DNA from 3 places in the Halomonas sp. PA16-9 genome. Region 1 is predicted to be linked to each of the others. Evidence: predicted binding sites of a transcription regulator. Region 1 holds the regulator's gene; each other region holds the start of a gene.

Region 1 (6,920 bases):
GTATTCATCGCCATGCGCGGGGCTATACGCGACTGCTGAAAGGCTTGGTCAACCATTTGACGCACCCCATGGGTAGTGTCCCACATGGCCATGGGCTGGTCGCTAAGCTGGGTAAGCGTGAGCGGCGCCGTTTGGCTGGTTAACGGGTGGTCGGGCGGCAGAATGGCCATGAGTGGCTGAGGAGTAGATGACCAGAAACGCAGCTGGGGATGGGTACGCTCATGGAACATCAAGCCGATATGACTGTGATCGCCGACAACAGCGTCAATAATGCCCGAGGTGCCTGCGGTATGGATATCGAGCTGAATGCCCGCATAGCGTTGGGTAAATTCATGCAGTGGGGAGGCTACTAGGTCACTGACAAACCCTTCTCCGACGGTAAGCGATATCTTGCCGGTTTCCATGCGTTGGTAGGATTCAAGTGACGCAATAAACCCTTCATCAAGGGCGCCGCGGCGCTCGCAGTACTCAAGCAGCATTTCGCCTACCGGAGTAGGCGAAATGCCGTCGCGCTGACGCTCCATAAGCGTCGCTCCCAAGGCTTCTTCCAGCAAAGCAATTTGCCGGCTTACCGCCGAGGGAGCAATATCCAAGCGCGCCGCTGCGCGGCGCACGGAGCCAGACTCAAGGGTAACGCGAAAGTAAACGAGGCGTTGATGAGGTATGTCCATCGATAGCTTTTATACCTCTACCTTGTTCAGCCTAAATTTATTTAATCTAAGCCGTTACCCTATGCCAATCGTAAACCGCTACAAATACTTGAGTAGTTTTTGCAGCTTATTCATATCGGCGGAATCACCCACTAAGCGCACGTCGCCGTTTATCATGCCGTCGAGAAAGGCCTGCTGTGTTGGCTTTTTGAGCACTTTCAAGGCGGTATTCTGATCACGGAAGCGTAGCTCAAGATCTAAGTCCACAGGCAGCCCTTTGCCGGTACTGATACTTTTCGGTGTCATCCGGTAGTGGCGGGCAATACTTAGATCTTCCGTGGCAATCCCCCAGTCCAGGCCGCGCATGCGTTCTAACTGTTCACGAAAGCGCGGCTTGCGGCGCAGGGCACGTTTGAGCAGTACGCCCAGTAGCCACAGCGTCAGCTTGAGCTTCATTAAGAAACGGCGTCCTTAAGTCCTTTGCCTGGCTTAAAGGCAACGTTTTTGCTGGCCGGAATCTGCAGCGGGGCACCGGTTTGCGGATTTTTGCCGGTACGTGCTGCGCGCTCACGTACCGTGAAGGTACCAAAACCAATCAAAGCGACATCTTCGCCCTTAGCAACGCTGTTGGTGATCTCATCCAGAATAACGTTCAGCACTTGGCCAGCTTTATCTTTGGATAGGTCGGCACTTTCAGCGATGGCTGCAGCGAGTTCAGGTTTGCGCATAAGGAATCTCCCCTTTTTAAAAGAAATCAAACATCAAACAAATGCATGTTGTTGGGTGCGTAGCCGATTAGGTTAACTTCTCTAGCCTAGTCGTGAACGCGACGAAAATCAGCCTAGCAGTGCAGGTGCTGCTCTGGAAAGCTCCACTTTCCTTCTCACGCAGCCGCCTGTCAACGCAAAACCAATCAAACGACCGTCTTTATTTTCAGCCAAGGCACTGATATCCCCGCCTTCGCCTTCAATTCGCCAGTGCTCAGGCGTGTTCGTTGGCGGGTAGGCCACCACTGGTAGCAGCGGCGTTTTAACCACTACCGGCCAAGCACCGAAGCTAACCGGCGTGGGCGCGCCTGAAAGGGTTGCCGCCAGCGCCTTAACGCTGGCTTGTAGTGGCTGCACGTACATGGCATTAACACCGTCTACGCAGGCTGCATCGCCTAGGGCGTAGATATTGGGGTGCGATGTACGCAACTGGCGGTCAACGACTATACCGCCAGGTGATACGTTTAAACCAGCCGATTCGGCAAGTGCTGTGCGAGGTGCAAGGCCGGTTGCCATCAACACGAGATCAGCGCTGACAGCGTCGCCGTTATCCAGACGTAATACGATATCTTCGCCGCTTTCGGCCGCTATCGAATCAATCGAACGTGCAAGGTGAAGATGGATACCTGCTTCGCTAAAGGCATCGCCTAGGGCGTTCCCTAAGGGCGGTGGCAGCAAGCGAGGAAGTAGGGTTCCTTCTGGGGCAATGAGGCTGACACGATGGCCGCCAGCGTGGAGGTCGTTGGCAAATTCACAGCCGACCAGCCCCGCGCCAACAATCGCCATCCGTGCAGGGCCATGGCCTAGCGCCGTGTGAAAGCGGCGGTAGTCATCCAGGTCGTTAATGGTAAAGCAGCGTGGGGCTACGCTGGGCTCAATGCTGAAGGGCGCCCGTGGTGCAGCGCCAGTGGCCAGTACCAGTGTGTCGTAGCCGAGCACCATGCCGTCTTCAAGCAGAATTGTTTGGTTATCCACATCCAGTGCGGTTACCTGGGTGTGGATAACCATTTGGGCATTTAGCTCTTCGCCCAGGTCAGTAGCGCTGCGCTGGGCTAATTGTTCGGGCGCGAGGCCCTTGGCGAAGCCGGTGGAGAGCAACGGCTTGCTGTAATCATCGCCGCTGTCAGCGCTCACCAGCGTGATTGAGCGTTGGTCGCCCAATCGGCGCAACGCCGGGCAAGGCCAACCCCTGCCATTCCAGTGCCAATAATCACCAGCGCAGCGTGAGAAGACGTTTTTGTGTTTGGGTGGCGGGCATGCAGACACCAAAAAAGTTGCTAAATAAGATTGCGAAAAAAGAAGCGCTAAACCGAGTCGTTAAAAAAGTTGCTGAAACAAAAGCCTTTCAGTGCCCATGTTACACTAGCCAACCCGTTAATTGCCCTGGAGAACTCGGTGACGGCTGCTGCTTTTCGGCAAACTCCTCTATTTTCCCGCTGGCGCCCGATTGATGCGGCGCGCCCGGCGATGAGTGCTTCCTGGTGGCAGTGGGTTGCCTCCACCGACTCGTTAACCGCCCGCTTAATGGTCGCAGGTGGCGAGAAGCCGTTTCGAGTACGACTGCTGCGCCAGGGGGTTGGTTGGCCGCGCCAGGATGAGGCTCAGGCGCTGGGCATTGGTGCCAAGCGTTACGCCTGGCTGCGGGAAGTGGCGCTGTGCTTAGATGGAACGCCATGGGTGGTGGCGCGCTCGGTCGCCCCGCTCTCACAGGTAAAGGGCCAACGGCTAGAGTGCTTGGGCGAGCGCTCGCTAGGTAGTTGGCTATTTCGCCAGCCGGGTTTAGTGCGTGGGCCATTGGAAGTAACGACGCATCCCCCCCAGTTTGCTAGCGTCAACGGCATACAGGAAGGCTGTGCCTGGGGAAGGCGCTCTGTTTTTTATCACGGCTGTAAGCACGGCAGTCTGTCATTATTAGTGCAAGAGTATTTTTTGACGGCGATGGCGGATGATCTTGGCCTGCCTTCGCGCTAGGCTAGCGCCTGCATCTTATTCTTCGTGAGGTAAGCATGGATCGTTCACTGTTGCGGCCGAAGGGATGGGCTCGCGTGGCAGATTTTTTACAGCTGATGCGCTTGAATCGGCCGATAGGCACATGGCTTTTGATGTGGCCGACGCTGTGGGCATTATGGGTGGCTGCGGAAGGTGTACCAGGGCGAAATGTGCTGCTGATTTTTGTGGCCGGCGTTTATGTGATGCGCGCTGCGGGCTGCGTGGTCAATGACTATGCGGATCGCCACTTCGATGGGCATGTGAAACGCACAAAACAACGTCCGCTAGCGACGGGCCGTATCAGCGAAACCGAAGCTCAACTGCTGTTTATCGCCCTTGTGGCCGCTGCGTTTATTCTGGTATTACTGACCAACTGGTTTACGGTGCTGCTCTCGCTGGGCGGGGTGCTGCTGGCGATTATTTATCCGTTTATGAAGCGCTATACCCACTTTCCTCAGGTGGTGCTGGGCGCGGCTTTTTCCTGGGCAATTCCGATGGCTTTTGGCGCCGTGCTCGGCCACGTGCCGCTGGAAGCATGGCTGCTATTCTGCGCTAATGTGTGCTGGACAGTGGCCTACGATACCCAGTACGCCATGGTCGATCGCGACGACGATTTAAAAATTGGCATTAAATCGACGGCCGTGCTGTTTGGAAATGCGGATCGTTTGATTATCGGCTTACTCCAGCTAGCCACCCTGGGGTTGCTGGCTTGGGTAGGCTGGCGGGTTGGTTTAGGTGGTTTCTTCTGGTTAGGGCTAGCGGCAATGGCAGCGACTTTTCTGCATCAGCAGCGCTTAATTCGCGACCAGGAGCGGGATGCCTGCTTCCAGGCGTTTCTCAATAATCACTGGTCGGGACTGCTGATTTTTGCCGGTATCGCGCTAAGTTGGTGGCCTGCGGCTGGCTGATCGAGGCGATTGTCATGTAATTGTCATCAAGTCATGGTGTTATCGTCACTGACATGTCATTGATCTGTTTATCTTTGAACTGTTTTTCTTTGAACTAGTTTCTTTGAACACCGTGAGGCTCTGGTATGACCGCCAAGACCGTTCTGATTGTCGATGATGAGGCGTCAATTCGCGAGATGATCGCGGTAGCGCTGGAAATGGCTGACTATCGCGTGCTCGAAGCGGATAACGCCCAGGATGCCCATGCCATGGTGGTCGACCACCAACCCGATTTACTGCTGCTGGACTGGATGATGCCCGGCACTAGCGGTATTGAGCTGGCGAGACGCCTAAAACGTGAAGAAACCACCGCTGAAATCCCGATTATTATGCTCACCGCGAAAGGCGAAGAGGATAATAAAATTCAAGGGCTTGAAGCCGGTGCCGATGATTATATCACCAAGCCTTTTTCACCCCGGGAATTGGTGGCACGGCTAAAAGCGGTGCTGCGCCGTGCGACGCCACGTGGCGTTGAAGACCCGATTGAGATTAACGGCCTGCTGCTTGATCCGGTGAGCCACCGGGTAAGTGCCCACGGCAAAGCGCTGGAAATGGGCCCCACCGAGTACCGTTTGCTGCAGTTTTTTATGACTCACCAAGAGCGCGCTTACACACGTAGCCAGCTGCTTGACCAAGTGTGGGGCGGCAATGTTTACGTTGAAGAGCGCACGGTCGATGTGCATATCCGCCGCTTGCGTAAAGCGCTGGGTGACGTGCATCAAAACCTGATCCAAACGGTTCGGGGTACCGGTTACCGTTTCTCTGCACGGGTGTAAATGTGCGTTTATGGAGTCGTGAGCTGTGGCGAATAGCGTGGCTGGCCACGCTGGGCACTTGCTTGGGCTGGCTGTTGGGCTCGGCTGGGCTGGGGCTCGCAGCAGGGCTTGCGGGATGCCTGTTTTACCACTTACGACAGTTACGCGAACTCTATTTGTGGCTCACCCTCCACCCTAACGATGAACCGCCTGCCGCTCGCGGGATGTGGGGCGAGCTATTCGATCGTTTATACCGCTATCAAAAAAGTCAGCGCATCACCCAAAGCCGTCTGCGGGCTACTTTGGCACGTATTCAAGAGTCGTCTGAAGCAATGCGTGATAGCGTGGTCATGCTTGATCGCCACGGTGATTTGGAGTGGTGGAACAGCGCCGCCACCGCCATGCTGGGGCTACAAACCGCCCATGATCGTGGTCAACACATTACCAACCTACTGCGCGACCCGGGCTTTATCAGCTATTTTAATGCGCGTAACTACAGTGAGCCGTTAACGCTCACCTCACCGATTGATGAACGGCGAATCCTGCAGTATCAAATTACCCTCTACGGTGACGACGAACGCTTAGTGATGGCTCGCGATATCACCCGCTTGCATCGTCTTGAGCAGATGCGGCGCGACTTTGTCGCCAACGTTTCCCATGAGTTACGTACGCCGCTGACCGTTCTCTCCGGCTATTTGGAAACCTACAGTGATATCTCCGACCAGCTTCCGCCGCGCTTGGGACGTAGTATTCAGCAAATGCAGGAACAGACCCAGCGGATGCAGAATCTGGTCAACGATTTATTGCTGCTCTCGCGTTTGGAAATTGACCAGGGCGGCCAAGATCATCATCCACTGCCACTCGAGCCTTTACTGCAAAGCGTTTGTGATGATGCGCTGGCCCTATCGCATCAACGTCATACCATTACCGTCGCCCTTGAGAGCGATGCCCGACTGTTAGGCAGTGAACAGGAGATTCGCAGCGCCGTCTCTAACCTTGCCTTTAATGCGGTTCGCTACACGCCTGCTGGCAGCCAAATCACCCTGCGCTGGAAAGCTAGCGCTACTGGTGGCGGCTATATCGATGTGGAAGATAACGGTGAAGGGATTGATCCCGTTCATATTCCCCGACTAACAGAACGCTTTTACCGGGTTGATAAGGGGCGCAGCACTGCGACTGGCGGCACAGGTTTAGGCTTGGCGATCGTTAAGCACGTGCTGTTGCGCCACGATGCGCAACTACAAATTGAGTCCCTTCCCGGCAAGGGTGCGTTGTTTCGCTGCGCCCTTCCCCCCCTCGCGTCTTGTTTAATTTAGCAAGTCATTCCATCGCATAATATTTGTAACAATGTGCAATATTGGCATGCAAGGTTGGTAAAGCTTTACCCATGTGCCATTTTTACACAGCTCAAAGCGTTGTGGTGACTCAGTTGATGCCTTTTTGGCATAACTTATTTTTAAGTAAGAGTTTGATTTTGTTGTTTTTATTTATATTCTTCAGTTTTTTGGCATGCCTTCTGCAGAGTACAGATTGAAGGAAGATGACCGCAGGAATTGCTGGCTTCTCAGTAAGCCTTTCTTTCTTCATTAAGCGGTACTAAACAGCGATCGGAGGTAGGATATGACGTCCAAGGATTTTCTCAAGAAAGCTGGCATTTTAGGTGTATCTTTTGGTCTGATGGCAAGCCCATTAGCTTTTGCACAAACTGATGAAAATTCGGCGATTGACGAAAACCAAGGTATTACCGCTGACGAGCAACCGATGGATTCCCAAGGTACCGGTAGTTCAACTGGCAGTGATACAACAGACATG
Region 2 (6,920 bases), on a different replicon from region 1:
TTCGGCATAATGTTACTGTTTTCGCGGGTTTATATTAATTCAATCGGGCTCTCTTCCAAGCCCGTTTCGGCACCCGTACGTTGGGGAGATTTGCTCGTTCGCGGTGTGTTAGCGGGAGGTGTTGTCTGTTTAGCGACAATTCTATTGGTGAATGTCGATCCTGCTATCTCGGGTATTGTGCTGAGTTTCCCTATCGGAATGTTAACGATAGCGCTGACGCTTCATCAGCGATATGGAGTTAAAGTAGCGCGTGTTACGTTAGCCAATACGCAGCTTGGAATGCTCAGTTTGGTAGCGTTTAGTGCTATGTTGAGTGCAAGTATCGAATTATTGCCTTCCAGTTTTGCATTTTGGCTTTCATTGTTTTTATCGCTTCTCGTTAGCACTTTTCTATGGCTTTTTAGTAGATGGGGGGATAGTCGCAAAGTTGTTTGTAAGTCCTGAATAGACCTGGGTTTTGTAGATATCTAGAGATATATGCTAATAATATTTAATATAAGTCATGATGTATCCCTGCCATCTACTAAATAGAGTCTGTATCTGAAGTGTTATAAAAGCCAGTTACTTCCTGCACAGCCATTGGCCTGAGTAAGCGTTTCCATTTAATGCAGGCGCTGACATCCACTTGGTAAACCAGGGTGGCTGCGTTTCTCCTCCGGATGCTGCAGTTGTAGCCCTCTAACATGGCGTGATTGCCGTTTTCAGAAAGCAGCTCTGGCTCATGTGCTTGATGCACGCAACGGCTAAGGCTCCTCTATAACAACGCGTTGGGGCGGCGCTATGCACTACCCTGCGGCGCCGCCGACACAGTGAGTTCAATCGCATCATGGCGCCAAAGTTCATCGTCGTAATCGATGGCTCGGCCATTCTGGTCGTAGTTGATGCGAGTAACTCGCTGAGCAGGCCCTCCCGAGGCCGCGCGCAGTGCCTCAGCCGCACGACAATGCAGCACCGTGGAGCAGAGTTCGAAGCTGACACGGCTGATGCGTATGCCGTAGTGGCTGCGATAGAGCTCGGTGAGTGAGCAGGTCACGAGGTCGTGCTCGAGGATCCCGGGGAAGCAGTCCGCGCGCAGGTAGTGTTCGACGTATAGCACGGGGCGCCCATCGATACGGCGTGCCCGGATGATGTGGAAAACCGGTGCTCCTTCCAGGATGCCCAGGCGGGCCGCGACCTTGGGTTGGGCGGGGCACTGGGTGGCTTTGAGTACCTCGGTTTCCGGGCAGCGCTGCTGGGACGCTACCATTTCCTTGAACGGCAGAGAGGCGAGTAAGTCGTAGCGAAGACGAGGAGGAGAGACGAACCAGCCGCGGCGGCTCTCCCGATAGATGCGACCTTCGGCTTCCAGTTGCATCAACGCCTCACGCAGTGTGATGCGTGTGGTTGAGAAGCGCTCCATCATCTGTCGTTCGGAGGGTAGGCGCCCGGTGGCAGAGGGGGCCTCCTCGGCCAGCATGCCCAGTAGCGCCTGCTGAAGGCGGCTGGTCGGTGGCGTCAGGCGGGGTAAAGCGTTATCCGCGCTAAATGGCGTGGCGTGTGGCAGCGTAGTGGTCAAAGGAAGCTCGCTTCTGGTCTAGTTCAGGCTGCGTAAGCTCGCACGCAGTCGTCTGCAGATTATTTTAGCGAAGGTATCATGTCAGGGGGATGACATGTTTGAGCTATAACCGACAATTTCAGCAGCAATTGTCGCTATTGTAAGGACATGTGAATGTCATTCAAGCGACATGCCTTTGTCATTTCCACTCCCTAGTATGCCTTTTGTCAGCCGTTACTGAACTAGACCAGATGGCGGCATCACCCTGACTAACCGAATGAGGCCATACTGTGAATCCGACACGCTCGTCGCTGCTGCAACTGACGCTAACCGCTGCGCTCGGAACGGCGCTTCTCGCCAGCCAAGCCCAAGCGGATACCGACCTGTCCGAACTGATCGCCGCTGCCCAGGAGGAGGGGCGCGTCGACAGCGTCGGCATGCCGGACTCCTGGGCCAACTGGAAAGACACCTGGGCCGATTTGCACGAACAGTATGGTTTGGAGCACATGGATACCGACATGAGCTCCGCCGAGGAAATTGCCAAGTTCAAGGCCGAGGGTGAAAACGCCACCGTCGACATCGGTGACGTGGGCATCAGCTTTGGCCCCATCGCCGTGTCAGAAGGCGTGACTCAGCCCTACAAGCCGACGACCTGGGAAGAGATTCCCGATTGGGCCAAGGATGAGGACGGCCACTGGGTATTGGGCTATACCGGCACTATTGCCTTTATGATCAACAAGCAGCTAGTGCCGGAGGAGGAGCGGCCGCGCACCTTTGCTGACTTGGTCGAGGGCGACTACAGCGTAGCGCTGGGCGCCGTAGGGCAAGCGGCGCAGGCTAACAGCTCTGTGCTCGCCGCCGCCTATGCCAACGGAGGTGATGAAAATGACCTGCTGCCAGGACTGGAGCTGTTTGCCGAGCTGGCCCGCCAGGGGCGGTTGTCACTGGCGGATCCCAGCATCGCCAACCTCGAGAAGGGGGAAGTCGAGGTGGCGCTGATGTGGGACTTCAACGCGCTGAACTACCGTGATCAGATCAACCGTGATGCCTTCGATGTGGTCATTCCTGCCGATGCCTCGGTGACTTCTGGCTACGCCACCATCATCAACAAGCACGCCCCGCATCCAAACGCGGCCAAGCTGGCTCGCGAGTTCATCCTCTCCGACGAAGGGCAGTTCAACCTGGCGGAGGGGTATGCCCGCCCGATTCGCGCCGAGCACCTGACCCTCCCGACGAGATCGCCGCCAAACTGCTGCCCAATGAGCAGTACGCCAATGCCCGCGCGGTAGACGATTTCGACGCCTGGGAAATGAGCGCTCGGCAACTGCCGAGCCAGTGGCAGTCCCAGGTGCTGATCCATCAGCAGTAACCGCCTCCTCTTCCCGACTGACGGCCGCCTCCCCGAGGCGGCAAGGAGCATGTGATGTCTCATCGCGTCATTCTCGTGGTGCTTGATGGCCTTAACCATGCCGTGGGGCGGCACGCAATGGGTCACCTGCATGCCCTCTGTGAAGCGGGCCGTGGCAGCTTCCACGCGCTTAATTGCGAGCTGCCAGCCATGTCCCGCCCCCTCTATGAGTGTTTGCTGACCGGCGATCGGCCTGTGGACTCGGGGGTGGTACATAACCAAGTGGTACGCCGATCAACGGGCACCAACCTGTTCGATCTGGCGGTTCGTCAAGGGCGGCGTACCGCTGCGGCGGCCTATCACTGGGTCAGCGAGCTCTATCTTGAGGCTCCCTTTGTGCCTGCCCGCCACCGTTTCCACCAGAATGCGGAGAGCGCGATCCAGGTGGGTCTCTTCTACTGGCAGGATCACTACCCTGACGATCACCTGTTCAGCGACGCCGAAGCGCTGCGCCGGCTCAACGCCCCTGACTTTCTGCTGGTGCACAGCATGAATGTCGATGATGCCGGTCATCGCCATGGCGGGGATTCGCCCCAGTACCGCAACGCCGCACGTCGCGCCGATAGCGCCCTGGCAGACTATTTGCCGCAGTGGCTGGCTGAGGGCTACCAGGTGATGGTGACCGCCGACCATGGCATGAACGCCGACGGTTCTCACTCGGGCCTGCTGGAGGAGGAGCGCCGGGTGCCACTATGGCTATTTGGCGAGGCATTTGCTCATGCGCCGGTGGCATCGCTGCAGCAGCCAAGGCTGTGCGGTACCTTGGCCACCTTGCTGGGCCTGGAGCATGACAAACCCTATCACGCCGAGCTGCTGGTCGAGGGGAGGGCGGCGTCGTGAAGCGTCTACTGCCCGCCTGGCTATGGCTGGTACCCTTTGCGCTGGTATTCGTGGCCTTCCAACTGGCGCCGCTCGGCTGGATTGCCATCAGTGCCTTCCACGTCGAGGGCGCCTGGGGGCTCGGCCACTTCAGGGAAATCGCGGGTTCGCCCTTCTTTCGGCAGGCCATTGGGCGCAGTCTGGAGATCTCACTGATTTCGAGCCTTCTGGGGCTGATCATCGCCACCCTGGCGTGCCACAGCCTGACCCGCACCAGCGGCCCGCTGCGGCGCTGGATGATCGCCTTCACCAATATGACCAGCAACTTTGCCGGTGTACCGCTGGCCTTCGCGTTCATCATCCTGATGGGCGCCAACGGGGTGTTGACCATAGCCCTTCAGCGTCTAGGGCTGATCGACAGCTTCTCGCTCTATTCGCGCAACGGCCTGATCGTGATCTACACCTGGTTCCAGATTCCCCTGGGCATACTGCTGCTGTTTCCTGCCTTCGAGGGGTTGCGGGCAGAGTGGCGGGACGCTGCCAGTTTGCTGGGCGCCGGGCGCATCGCTTACTGGCGCCATATCGGTCTGCCGATCCTCCGGTCGGCACTGGCGGGGACGCTGACGATTCTGATCGCCAACGCCATGGGCGCCTATGCCACCGTCTATGCGCTGGTCAATACCAGCTACAACCTCATGACTATCCGTATCGCCAATCTGGTCTCGGGGGATCTCTTCCTGCAGCCCAATCTGGCCAGCGCCCTGGCGCTGGTTCTGGTCGGGTTACTGGCAATGGTCACCCTGATTCAGCAGTGGATAGTGCGCAGGAGCCATTATGTCGCAGAACGCTGATCTCACCCTATCCCGACCAGGGGAGTCGCCACTGCCAGCACTTCGCCTTGCCTGGCCGTCGCCCTATGCACTGGTGTGTGTGGGGTGTGTTCACGCTACTGGCGCTGCCGCTGCTCGCCACCCTGGGGTATGCGTTGGCGTCCAGCTGGGGGGCCACCCTCCTGCCTGATGGGGTGACCCTGAAGTGGTTTTGGGAGCTATGGAGTACACCGCGCTTTCAGTGGGCCTTCGCCCGCTCACTGCTGGTCACGCTAGGCGCGCTGGCGCTGAGTTTGGTGCTGGTGGTGCCGGTCGCTTTCCTGGCGCATACCCGCTATCCACGGCTGGATGCCTGGATGGGTGGCCTTATCCTGGTGCCCTTTGCAGTGCCTCCTGTGGTCTCCTCGGTAGGCCTGCTGCAACTCTACGCGGGCGGCCCGCTGCCCCTGGTGGGCACCCCCTGGATTCTGATGTTTACCTACGTGACGATCGCGCTGCCCTTCGTCTACCGGGCCATTGCCAACAGCCTGCGCACCATCGATGTAAGGTCACTGATGGAAGCCGCGCAACTGCTGGGGGCAACGCCCTTCAAGGCCTTCCTCCTGGTCATTCTTCCTAATATCCGCGTAGGGGTGCAGGTCGCCGTGTTCCTGTCCTTCTCCTTCCTGATCGGCGAGTTCGTCTTCGCCAACATGCTGGTAGGCACGCGCTTCGAGACCCTGCAGGTGTATCTCAACAATATGCGTGGCTCCAGCGGCCACTTCACCAGCGCATTGGTGATAACGCTCTTCCTGTTCACCCTGCTGCTGACCTGGTTGGGGAACCGTCAGGCCGGTCACGCCATTACCAAGGGGGCCAACCCATGACGACCCTAAGCGGTGCTCCGGTAGCCAACGACAGCCCCCTGGCCTCTGGCTATCTCCATCTCGAGGGGTTGGCCAAGCGTTTCGGCACTACCCAGGTGTTTTCGCACATCAATGCGGTGATAGCTAAGGGTGAGTTCGTCACGCTGCTGGGGCCCTCTGGCTGCGGAAAATCGACCTTGTTGCGATCTATTGCCGGGCTGAATCGGCTGGATGAGGGGCGAATCGTGGTGGATGGCGAAGAGATCACCGCACTCCCACCGCAGCAGCGTGGTGTTGGCATGGTCTTCCAGCATTATGCGCTGTTTCCCAACATGCGGGTGACCGACAACGTCGCCTTCGGCCTGCGTATGCAGAAGGTGCCGCATGAGGAGCGCCGCCGCCGGGTGGATGAGGTACTGCGTCTGGTAGAGCTCAATGTGCATGCTGACAAGTTTCCCCACCAGCTCTCCGGCGGACAATGCCAACGCGTGGCTTTAGCAAGAGCGCTGGTGGTTGAGCCACGTATCCTATTGATGGATGAGCCGCTCTCAGCGCTCGATGCCCGTATCCGCGGCCATCTACGTCAGCAGCTGCGCGATATCCAGCAGACATTAGGGCTGACGACCCTGTTTGTGACCCACGACCAGGAAGAGGCACTGGTGATGTCTGACCGTATCTTCCTGATGCATGACGGGCACATTCTGCAGCAGGGAAGCGCCGAAGAACTCTATACACGGCCCAGGGACTACCACGCGGCGGGCTTTATGGGGCACTACAACATATTGCTCGGCGATCAGGCCCGTCCGCTGTTAGGAGAGGGTTTCGACTCAGCACGCGTGGCGCTGCGGCCAGAGGCCCTTTACCTCCAGCCACTGGCAGACGGAGCGATGGGCGTGGAGCGACCGGCTCGCCCTGGCCCGGAGTGCTCTGGCGTCATTCGCCGCTGCCAACTGCTCGGCAACATCGTGCGTTATTCGGTGGAGTGCGCCGAGGTGGCGCTCTGTGTCGATACGCTCAATCGCGGTAGTCGGCATCTGCTCACGGAAGGCAGCCAAGTAGGGGTAGTGGTGGATCTCGATGAGGTTCAGGTGTTCGTAGAGTGAGTAGGTGCCGTTCATCGATGTCCTTTATCCGTGGCGCTCTAAAGCATAGCTGCAGCAGCGCACATCCTAAATTATTAACGAGGTACTATGCCGTCGACTCACTCTTCTTGCGGCGGGACAGTCGTGAAAAGAGAGGCATAAGAATGACAAGAAGAATCATGACAATAAGCACCTTCGACGTTGTATTCGCTGCCAAGGCTGTCCAATCGCCGCCACCAATACGCAGAGCCAGACGCAAGTTCTGCTCGGCGAAGCCACCGAGAATGAGGCCCAGCACAACTGGGGGCAATGGGAACTTCAGTTTGTCCATAAAGTAGCCGATAAAACCGAAGCCCAGCATCAAGTAAACGTCGAACATCCGGCCATTGATCGAGTAGACCC
Region 3 (6,920 bases), 180 kb from region 1:
AAAATATCATTTTCGAATACTACTGATTATCTCTATTTAAACAAAGCTTATCCTGGGATTCATGGCGTCGACGAGATCGCCTACTCAGAACGTATTCGAATAGCAACGCATGGAGAATCACGATGACCCGGGTACTAGTCCTTTATTATTCAACCTATGGCCATATCGAGACGATGGCTGACGCTGTAGCGAAAGGCGCGGCCAGCATCCCTGGCACTGAAGTGACCATCAAGCGCGTGCCAGAACTGATGCCAGAAGAGGTCGCCCTCAAGGCGGGGGCTAAATTGGATCAGTCTGCGCCTATCGCCGAGCCGAGTGAACTGGCTGATTACGATGCCATTATTTTCGGCACGCCCACTCGCTTTGGCAATATGGCCTCCCAGATGCGCAATTTCTTAGATCAAACCGGTGGACTCTGGGCTAAGGGGGCGCTTATCGGCAAAGTTGGTGCAGCATTCACTTCCACCGCGAGTCAGCATGGAGGTCAAGAGAGCACCCTATTGTCCTTCCATACCACCTTGTTACACCACGGCATGGTCATCGTGGGGGTACCTTATTCTTGTCCCGACCTTACGACGATGGACGAGATCAGCGGAGGCACACCCTATGGCGCATCAACCTTGGCGGCGACAGATGGCTCGCGGCAGCCGTCGGCGGTAGAGCTGCGCATTGCTGAATTTCAGGGTCAGCACGTGGCATCCATTGCGCGTTCGCTCAGTTCACACAACGATTAGAGGGGGAGGTGAGACATGCATCCATTAAAGGTGGTGTTTGTGCACGATGTTGTTTGCGGTTGGTGTTACCTTCTCTCTCCCCGGCTGCACTCGCTTGCCAAGCAGTTGAACCTGGATGTGCATCACCAGTGCTTTACGCTTCAAGCAAGTAGAGAAGCCATGCTAGAAGCCTTCGGCTCTATGGGTGATGCCAAAGAAACAATTCTCGGTCATTGGGAAAAATGCGTTGCCGCAGAGGATACCCCGCGTATCAACATTGATGGTATGCGTGCCCAAACCTTCGAGTATCCTCACGGGATGCCTGGCGCGCTGGCGTGTAAGGCGGCTGAAATGCAGGCAGGTCAACAAGGGCACTGGCGTATGTTTGATCGTGTTCAGTACGCGCACCTGACGGAGAGCCGCAATATCGGTGATAGCCAGGTGCTGCGATCACTGGCTGAAGAAATCGGGCTCGACATGGTTCGTTATGATCTAGACGTGCTCTCGGAAACAACTCAGCAGGCGGTGGAAAAGGATCACCACCTCGCGTCCAAGTTGGGAGTTCAGTCGGTGCCGACATTGATTGTTGAAGACAGATGGCTGATTAATGGTGCGCAACCGATAGAAAGCCTGCGTCTCCAGTTACAGGAAGTCCGCCAGCATATTGGCTGAATTTGTCGAGAGATTGCTGACGTTTTAACGTGAGGCTAGGGTCATAATTGAGCGCCCCAGCCCCACGCTTGCTCACATTACTGGGCGTTCAGGAAGTCCTCTACATCGAGCAGTATTAGCTCATTATCATCGGCGCGGCCTTGCTGGCGGCCAATCGAGAAAGGGTAGTTGTTGTCATTGGCGACCACGATGGTGCTCTCATCGACACGATCCACGTTCTCAATGGTCACAAAGGGAAAGTTAAAGGTGCCGTTGATCGTGCCGCGCGGTGCAAGGCCCTCTGGATCCTGGATGTCCATCAAGTCGATATAGGCGATTTTCTCAAGCACACCCTGCTCGTCCGTACGTTCGAGATCGACGAGATAGATGCGTTTGAACTCGGCAGGGTTGTCTGCCCACTCTTCTCGCGGGTCGCCCTGGCGGCTATCACGCTCGATGATCAAGCCGCGAGTTCCGCCAATGAGGTTGAAATCGCCGATGGCGTGATCCGCTGATTCCAAGGGGTAGTAGCGGGTTGTGTCGCCCCATTCGCCGGTTTTAGTGTTGAGCTCGAACATTCTTAATACGGGGGTGCCATCAATCGTTTCCGGGGCGTTGGCGTTGCTATCCCAGATGGGCTTTTCCAGTAAGGGGTAGAGGGTTGTTTGGTCTTCGGAGAGCGCCATGCCCTCATAACCACCGGAGCGAAACACCCTCACATCATCAGCGAGAGGCGCGCCAGGGTTCGGGGTGAGGGCAAAGGCATTGTCGGGGGAGCGCATCAGCGTCCCACCAGGATTGGTGGCCAGCACTTGCAGAACTTCGCCCTGATTATCCACCTGGATAATCCACGGGCCAAACTCATCGCCAATCCAGTAGCTATCGCCCACCGGCTGTATCGATTCAATATCGAAATCAGCCCCGGTTAAAAAACGACCAGGAGTGGCTTCATTCATAATCGGGAAGGGCACCTTGCGGTTTGGATCCGAGAGTTGAACGGTTTCCTCGATGATGACACGCCCAGTGTCCCAGTCGGTCTTTATGATGTTAAACATCAGAATGACGTCGGAGGAGTTCGCCTTGGAGCCAAAGCCGTTATCGGTCAACACCAGGAAACGGTCATTGCCAAGTGAGCGAATACCTGAAAAACCCTGCAGGGGCTGGCTGGGGAAGGGTAGCGCTAAGCCGGTGGCTTGCATGTTCGTATACAACTGCTCAACGCGGCCCTCTTGGCCAGTAAAACGGCCTGAGACGTTATAGTGCTCAGCGGCACCGGAAGGAGCTGCCACAAAGGTGCTGCCGGGTAGCTGGGCATGGCCGGACAATGTGGCGGGAAAACTCTGCTGGGCGTGTGCCGCACTGGTAAACGCAAAGGCGAGTAGAGCAGTCGCTAGTAACGGCTTTGTCATCACTATTTCACCATTTCGGAGGAAAAATTAGGGCAGGTGCAGCTTTTGCTAATTTTCATCCGTAATAGTGATAGTTGAATGACAAAGTGCAGACGTTTTAATGGCAGCAGGGTTTCACGTCGAGTCTGGCCCTGAGTCGTAAAATACGTCTTGCTCAACAGGCGTAAATATTAATAAATGGTGTGGCTTTCAAATACATTATTCAAAGAGGAAATGGCAATGGGATCATCGGTCAAAAAGGTACTGGTCTTTGCAGGCAGTGCCCGAGAAGCGTCACTGAACAAGCAGCTAGCCAAGCTGGCCGCCAAGCGTATTGAGGCGCTTGGCGGGGAAGCAACCTTTATCGATTTAAAAGATTATCCCTGCCCACTGTTTGATGAAGATATTGAAGCCCGGGGCGTGCCGGAGAATGTGCTCAAGCTGCGTGAGATTCTGGCGGATCACCAGGCAGTGATGATCGCTTCGCCAGAGTACAACGGCTTTATCACGCCGCTGCTGAAAAACACACTGGACTGGCTGTCACGACCTTATCAGGATACGCCGGGGCTCAAGTTATTTGCCGGTAAGTGGGCAGCGCTGGTGGCGGCTTCCCCTGGTGGGCTAGGTGGCATCCGTGCGCTACCGCTTGGTCAGCAACTGTTAGCCAATCTGGGGTTGGTCGTGCTGCCACAGCCATTGTCGCTGGCGAAAGCTGGCAGCGCCTTCAACGATAGCGGCGCGTTACATGATGAAACCACGGGGCAGAAGCTGGATGCGCTGTGTCAGCGCCTAGTGGACTCACTGGCCGCCACCCACTAACCGTCCGGCTTTCGGGGGCTTACGCCCCCCTTTAGCATCCGATCCAGCTGGCGGTATCCAATGGCCTCAATGTAAGTACGGGTGTTTGAGTCGTTAAATGAGAGAGCTGGTCATGCCACTTGGTGACGGCGGGCTTCTTCCAGGTCGTAGGCGTTCTGCAAACGAAGCTAGTAACCTTCGCTCGTGCCGAAGACCTTGGCTAGACGTAAGTCAGTATCTGCCGTAATCGCTCGGCGGCCCAAGGTGATTTCACCAATGCGGGTCGCTGGGACGCCCATCTGCTTAGCCAGCGCATTTTTACTCAGCGCCATTGGCTGCATGAAATCTTCGTACAAAATTTCACCGGGATGGATATTAGGAAGTTTTGCCATTTTGTCACCTCCCTTTATGAGTGGTAATCGACTATTTCAATGCTAAGTCCCTTTTAGCATCCGATCCAGCTGTCGGTATCCAATCGCCTCAATTAGATGCGGCTGGGTGGGTTTGGGTTCGCCCTGAAGGTCGGCAAGGGTCAGGGCTACACGTAGTACGCGGTGATAGGCACGGGCGGAGAGCTTGAGCTTTTCGAGTACGCCCGCCAGCCAAGCGCGCTCTTCATCGTTAAGTGCGCAGGCGGCCTCCAGGGCTTTGCCGCTTAGCTGGCTATTTAATGCGCCACGGGCCATTTGGCGTTCTCGGGCGGCCATCACCCGCTCACGCACGGCTTCTGACGACTCGCCTTGGGTTTGTGCGGTGAGCTGCTCTGGCGGCAGTGCGGGCACTTCTACCTGTAGATCGATACGGTCCAGCAGCGGCCCGGAGAGCCGCGCTTGATAGCGCTGGATTTGGCTGGCGGTGCACTGGCAGCGTTGGCGTGGGTCGCCCAAGTGGCCGCAGGGGCAGGGATTCATAGCAGCTACCAATTGAAATTGAGCAGGGTAGCGACGTTCATGACTGGCGCGTGCGAGATGAATCTCGCCGGTTTCCAGCGGTTGCCGAAGTACCTCTAGCACATGGCGGGAAAACTCCGGCAGCTCATCCAAGAACAGCACGCCGTGGTGGGCCAGCGAAATCTCACCGGGTTTGGGTTTTGAGCCGCTGTCATTTTCAGCAATTGATGCGACCCTCAGGGCGTAATATCGGGCTATTATGGTAGTCTGTACAGGATTGAGTGCGACAGAATTAATAGCAATTGATGCGACAGGCCTTGTTTTATTCAACATTTGGTGCGACTACCCATGCCACTGCCTACATCCGTTCGTAAAATCGGCCCTACCCGACGAAGTGTGTCTGGCTACTATGCCTTTCGCGGGGAGGAGTCTATTGCGTTCGAGTCGACGCTCGAACGTGATTTCCTCATCAAGGCTGACTTTGATGTGAGCGTCCTTGGTGTGATTTCCCAGCCGTGCGAGATCCCGTTTCATCATCCCGTGACCGGTAGGCGCTACACCTACACACCTGACTATTTGGTTTATTACCGTCTCGGTAACCGTCATTACAGGGATTACCCAAAACCTCTCCTGGTGGAGGTCAAACCACGGGAAAAGTGGCAAGCACATTGGCGTGAATGGTCGCCTAAATGGAAGGCGGCGATACGGCATGCCAACAATGAGGGCTGGGCGTTTCGCATTCATGATGAAAGCCGCATTCGTGATAAGACCTTGGACAACATTACCTTCCTAGCGCGCTACAAGCGGATGGTGTTTCCCTCTGTCGAAAGCCAGGCAGTCCTCAACACGGTGAGGGAAATGGGGGTGGCGACCTTGGATTACCTGCTTTCTCGGCACTTTATGGGCGATATTTACCGGGCAGAGGGGATTGCGCATTTATGGCATCTACTGGCGACTCGGCAGTTAGATTGCGATATGGCCCAATCCTTCAGTCCTCTATCGGAGGTATGGGTACCCGATCATGAATAATCATCGTGGCAGCGCAACTGAACCCAATAACGGCGTCGCCCAAACACGCCAACACTTGCAGATTATGGTGGGTGAGCAGGTTCAGAAAGATGGCACCGTTTACCGAATTTCCCAGGTGCTCGATTTTGAGACGGTCATTGGCATTGCCGTTGAGTCCGGGCGTAGTTGCCCGCTTCGCATCAAAGAACTAGCGCCTCTCAATAGCGGGTCCGTATCCCCTGAGCAGGATATGTCCGAGATTGGGGATGCCGATTGGCGGGAGGCCGAGCATCGCTTTTCCATCATTAAGCCCTTGGTGGATCGCCATACGGTGGGGCGGGATGCAGCGGAGGAGCGTGCTAAACAAACGGGGGTTGATACGGCTACGATCTACCGTTGGTTGAAGCGGTATAAAGCGACGGGCTCGGTGCTTGCATTAATTCCTCAAAAGCCAGGGTGGAAGAAAGGAAAGTCGCGTATCCCCGCGCATGCCGAGGCGGTGATTCAGGAAGTCATCAAAGAGGTGTATTTGACGCTGCAGCGTCCGTCCGCACAAAAAGCGGTACAGGAAGTCATGCGGCGCTGCCATGAGCGGCGCATCGACCCGCCGAGCCCTGGTACCGTTCGTTCTCGTCTGCGCGACATCCCAGAGCGCGACCGATTGCGTGGGCATGGCTTTAGAGAAAAAGCGATTAATAAGTTTCAGCCGGCGGCCGGAAAATTTCCCAATGCGGACTATCCGTTAGCCGTCATGCAGATTGACCACACGCCTGCCGATATTATTTTGGTCGATGACGTATATCGCAAACCGATTGGCCGTCCATGGATTACGCTGGCCATGGACGTGTGTACTCGCATGGTCACGGGGTATTACTTATCGTTTGACCCGCCCTCTGAAACATCTGTCGGCATGTGTGTGGCGCACTCCATGCTTCCTAAAGATGAGTGGTTGCTACTGCATAATGTGGAGGCTGAGTGGCCGGTATGGGGCACACCCGCCACGATTCATGTCGATAACGGCCCAGATTTTCGCTCTGAGACGTTTAGGCGCTCATGCCTAGCCTATGGGATCAACCTTGAGTTTCGGCCTGTTAAGCAGCCTCGTTACGGTGGCCACATTGAGCGGGTGCTGGGGTCTCTTCTCAAAGAAATTCATAACCTGCCTGGGACGACTTTCTCCTCCATTAAAGAGAAAGAGGGGTACGATCCAGAGAAACACGCGGCCATGACGAAAAGCGAGTTTGAAGAGTGGCTGGTGACGTTGATCTGCAAGGTTTACCACCAGCGCCTTCATTCTGGGATTGGTATGTCGCCGATGAAGAAGTGGGAAATTGGTGTGTTTGGCAATGCGGATGTGCAGGGAGTGGGATTAGCGCCGAGGCCTGCTGACAGGCTCTCTGTATTGCTCGATTTTTTGCCCAGCTTTCAGCGTACGATCCAGACCTTTGGTGTGACCATCGATGGCATAAACT

What was found. Region 1 encodes PhoB, which activates phosphate uptake and scavenging genes when phosphate is short. Its sites were predicted from a motif close to TGTCATANNNNTGTCANA; they were not measured.
Positions count from the first base shown of each region.
Region 2: FDY98_RS20525 (UTRA domain-containing protein) is a predicted target of PhoB. The motif match lies at 1,633-1,650, and genes of this name have one in related genera.
Region 3: FDY98_RS15025 (esterase-like activity of phytase family protein) is a predicted target of PhoB. The motif match lies at 2,840-2,857, and genes of this name have one in related genera.

Region 1 covers NZ_CP040451.1:3,396,746-3,403,665, reverse strand. Annotated here, with positions in the region: gene FDY98_RS15905 (LysR family transcriptional regulator) at 1-671, opposite strand, end outside; gene FDY98_RS15900 (hypothetical protein) at 750-1,106, opposite strand; gene FDY98_RS15895 (HU family DNA-binding protein) at 1,106-1,378, opposite strand; partial or broken gene FDY98_RS15890 (NAD(P)/FAD-dependent oxidoreductase) at 1,487-2,613, opposite strand; gene FDY98_RS15885 (chorismate--pyruvate lyase family protein) at 2,813-3,388, shown strand; gene ubiA (4-hydroxybenzoate octaprenyltransferase) at 3,424-4,314, shown strand; gene phoB (phosphate regulon transcriptional regulator PhoB) at 4,440-5,129, shown strand; gene phoR (phosphate regulon sensor histidine kinase PhoR) at 5,132-6,424, shown strand; gene FDY98_RS15865 (hypothetical protein) at 6,729-6,920, shown strand, end outside.
Region 2 covers NZ_CP040452.1:905,221-912,140, reverse strand. Annotated here, with positions in the region: gene FDY98_RS20535 (hypothetical protein) at 1-444, shown strand, start outside; gene FDY98_RS20530 (hypothetical protein) at 524-736, opposite strand; gene FDY98_RS20525 (UTRA domain-containing protein) at 779-1,555, opposite strand; partial or broken gene FDY98_RS20520 (ABC transporter substrate-binding protein) at 1,849-2,903, shown strand; gene FDY98_RS20515 (alkaline phosphatase family protein) at 2,958-3,782, shown strand; gene FDY98_RS20510 (ABC transporter permease) at 3,779-4,612, shown strand; gene FDY98_RS20505 (ABC transporter permease subunit) at 4,678-5,457, shown strand; gene FDY98_RS20500 (ABC transporter ATP-binding protein) at 5,454-6,539, shown strand; gene FDY98_RS20495 (tripartite tricarboxylate transporter permease) at 6,625-6,920, opposite strand, start outside.
Region 3 covers NZ_CP040451.1:3,219,858-3,226,777, reverse strand. Annotated here, with positions in the region: gene wrbA (NAD(P)H:quinone oxidoreductase) at 123-734, shown strand; gene FDY98_RS15030 (DsbA family oxidoreductase) at 750-1,385, shown strand; gene FDY98_RS15025 (esterase-like activity of phytase family protein) at 1,463-2,773, opposite strand; gene FDY98_RS15020 (NADPH-dependent FMN reductase) at 2,993-3,571, shown strand; gene FDY98_RS15015 (HigA family addiction module antitoxin) at 3,739-3,942, opposite strand; partial or broken gene FDY98_RS15010 (ATP-binding protein) at 3,985-4,647, opposite strand; gene FDY98_RS15005 (heteromeric transposase endonuclease subunit TnsA) at 4,789-5,469, shown strand; gene FDY98_RS15000 (Mu transposase C-terminal domain-containing protein) at 5,462-6,920, shown strand, end outside.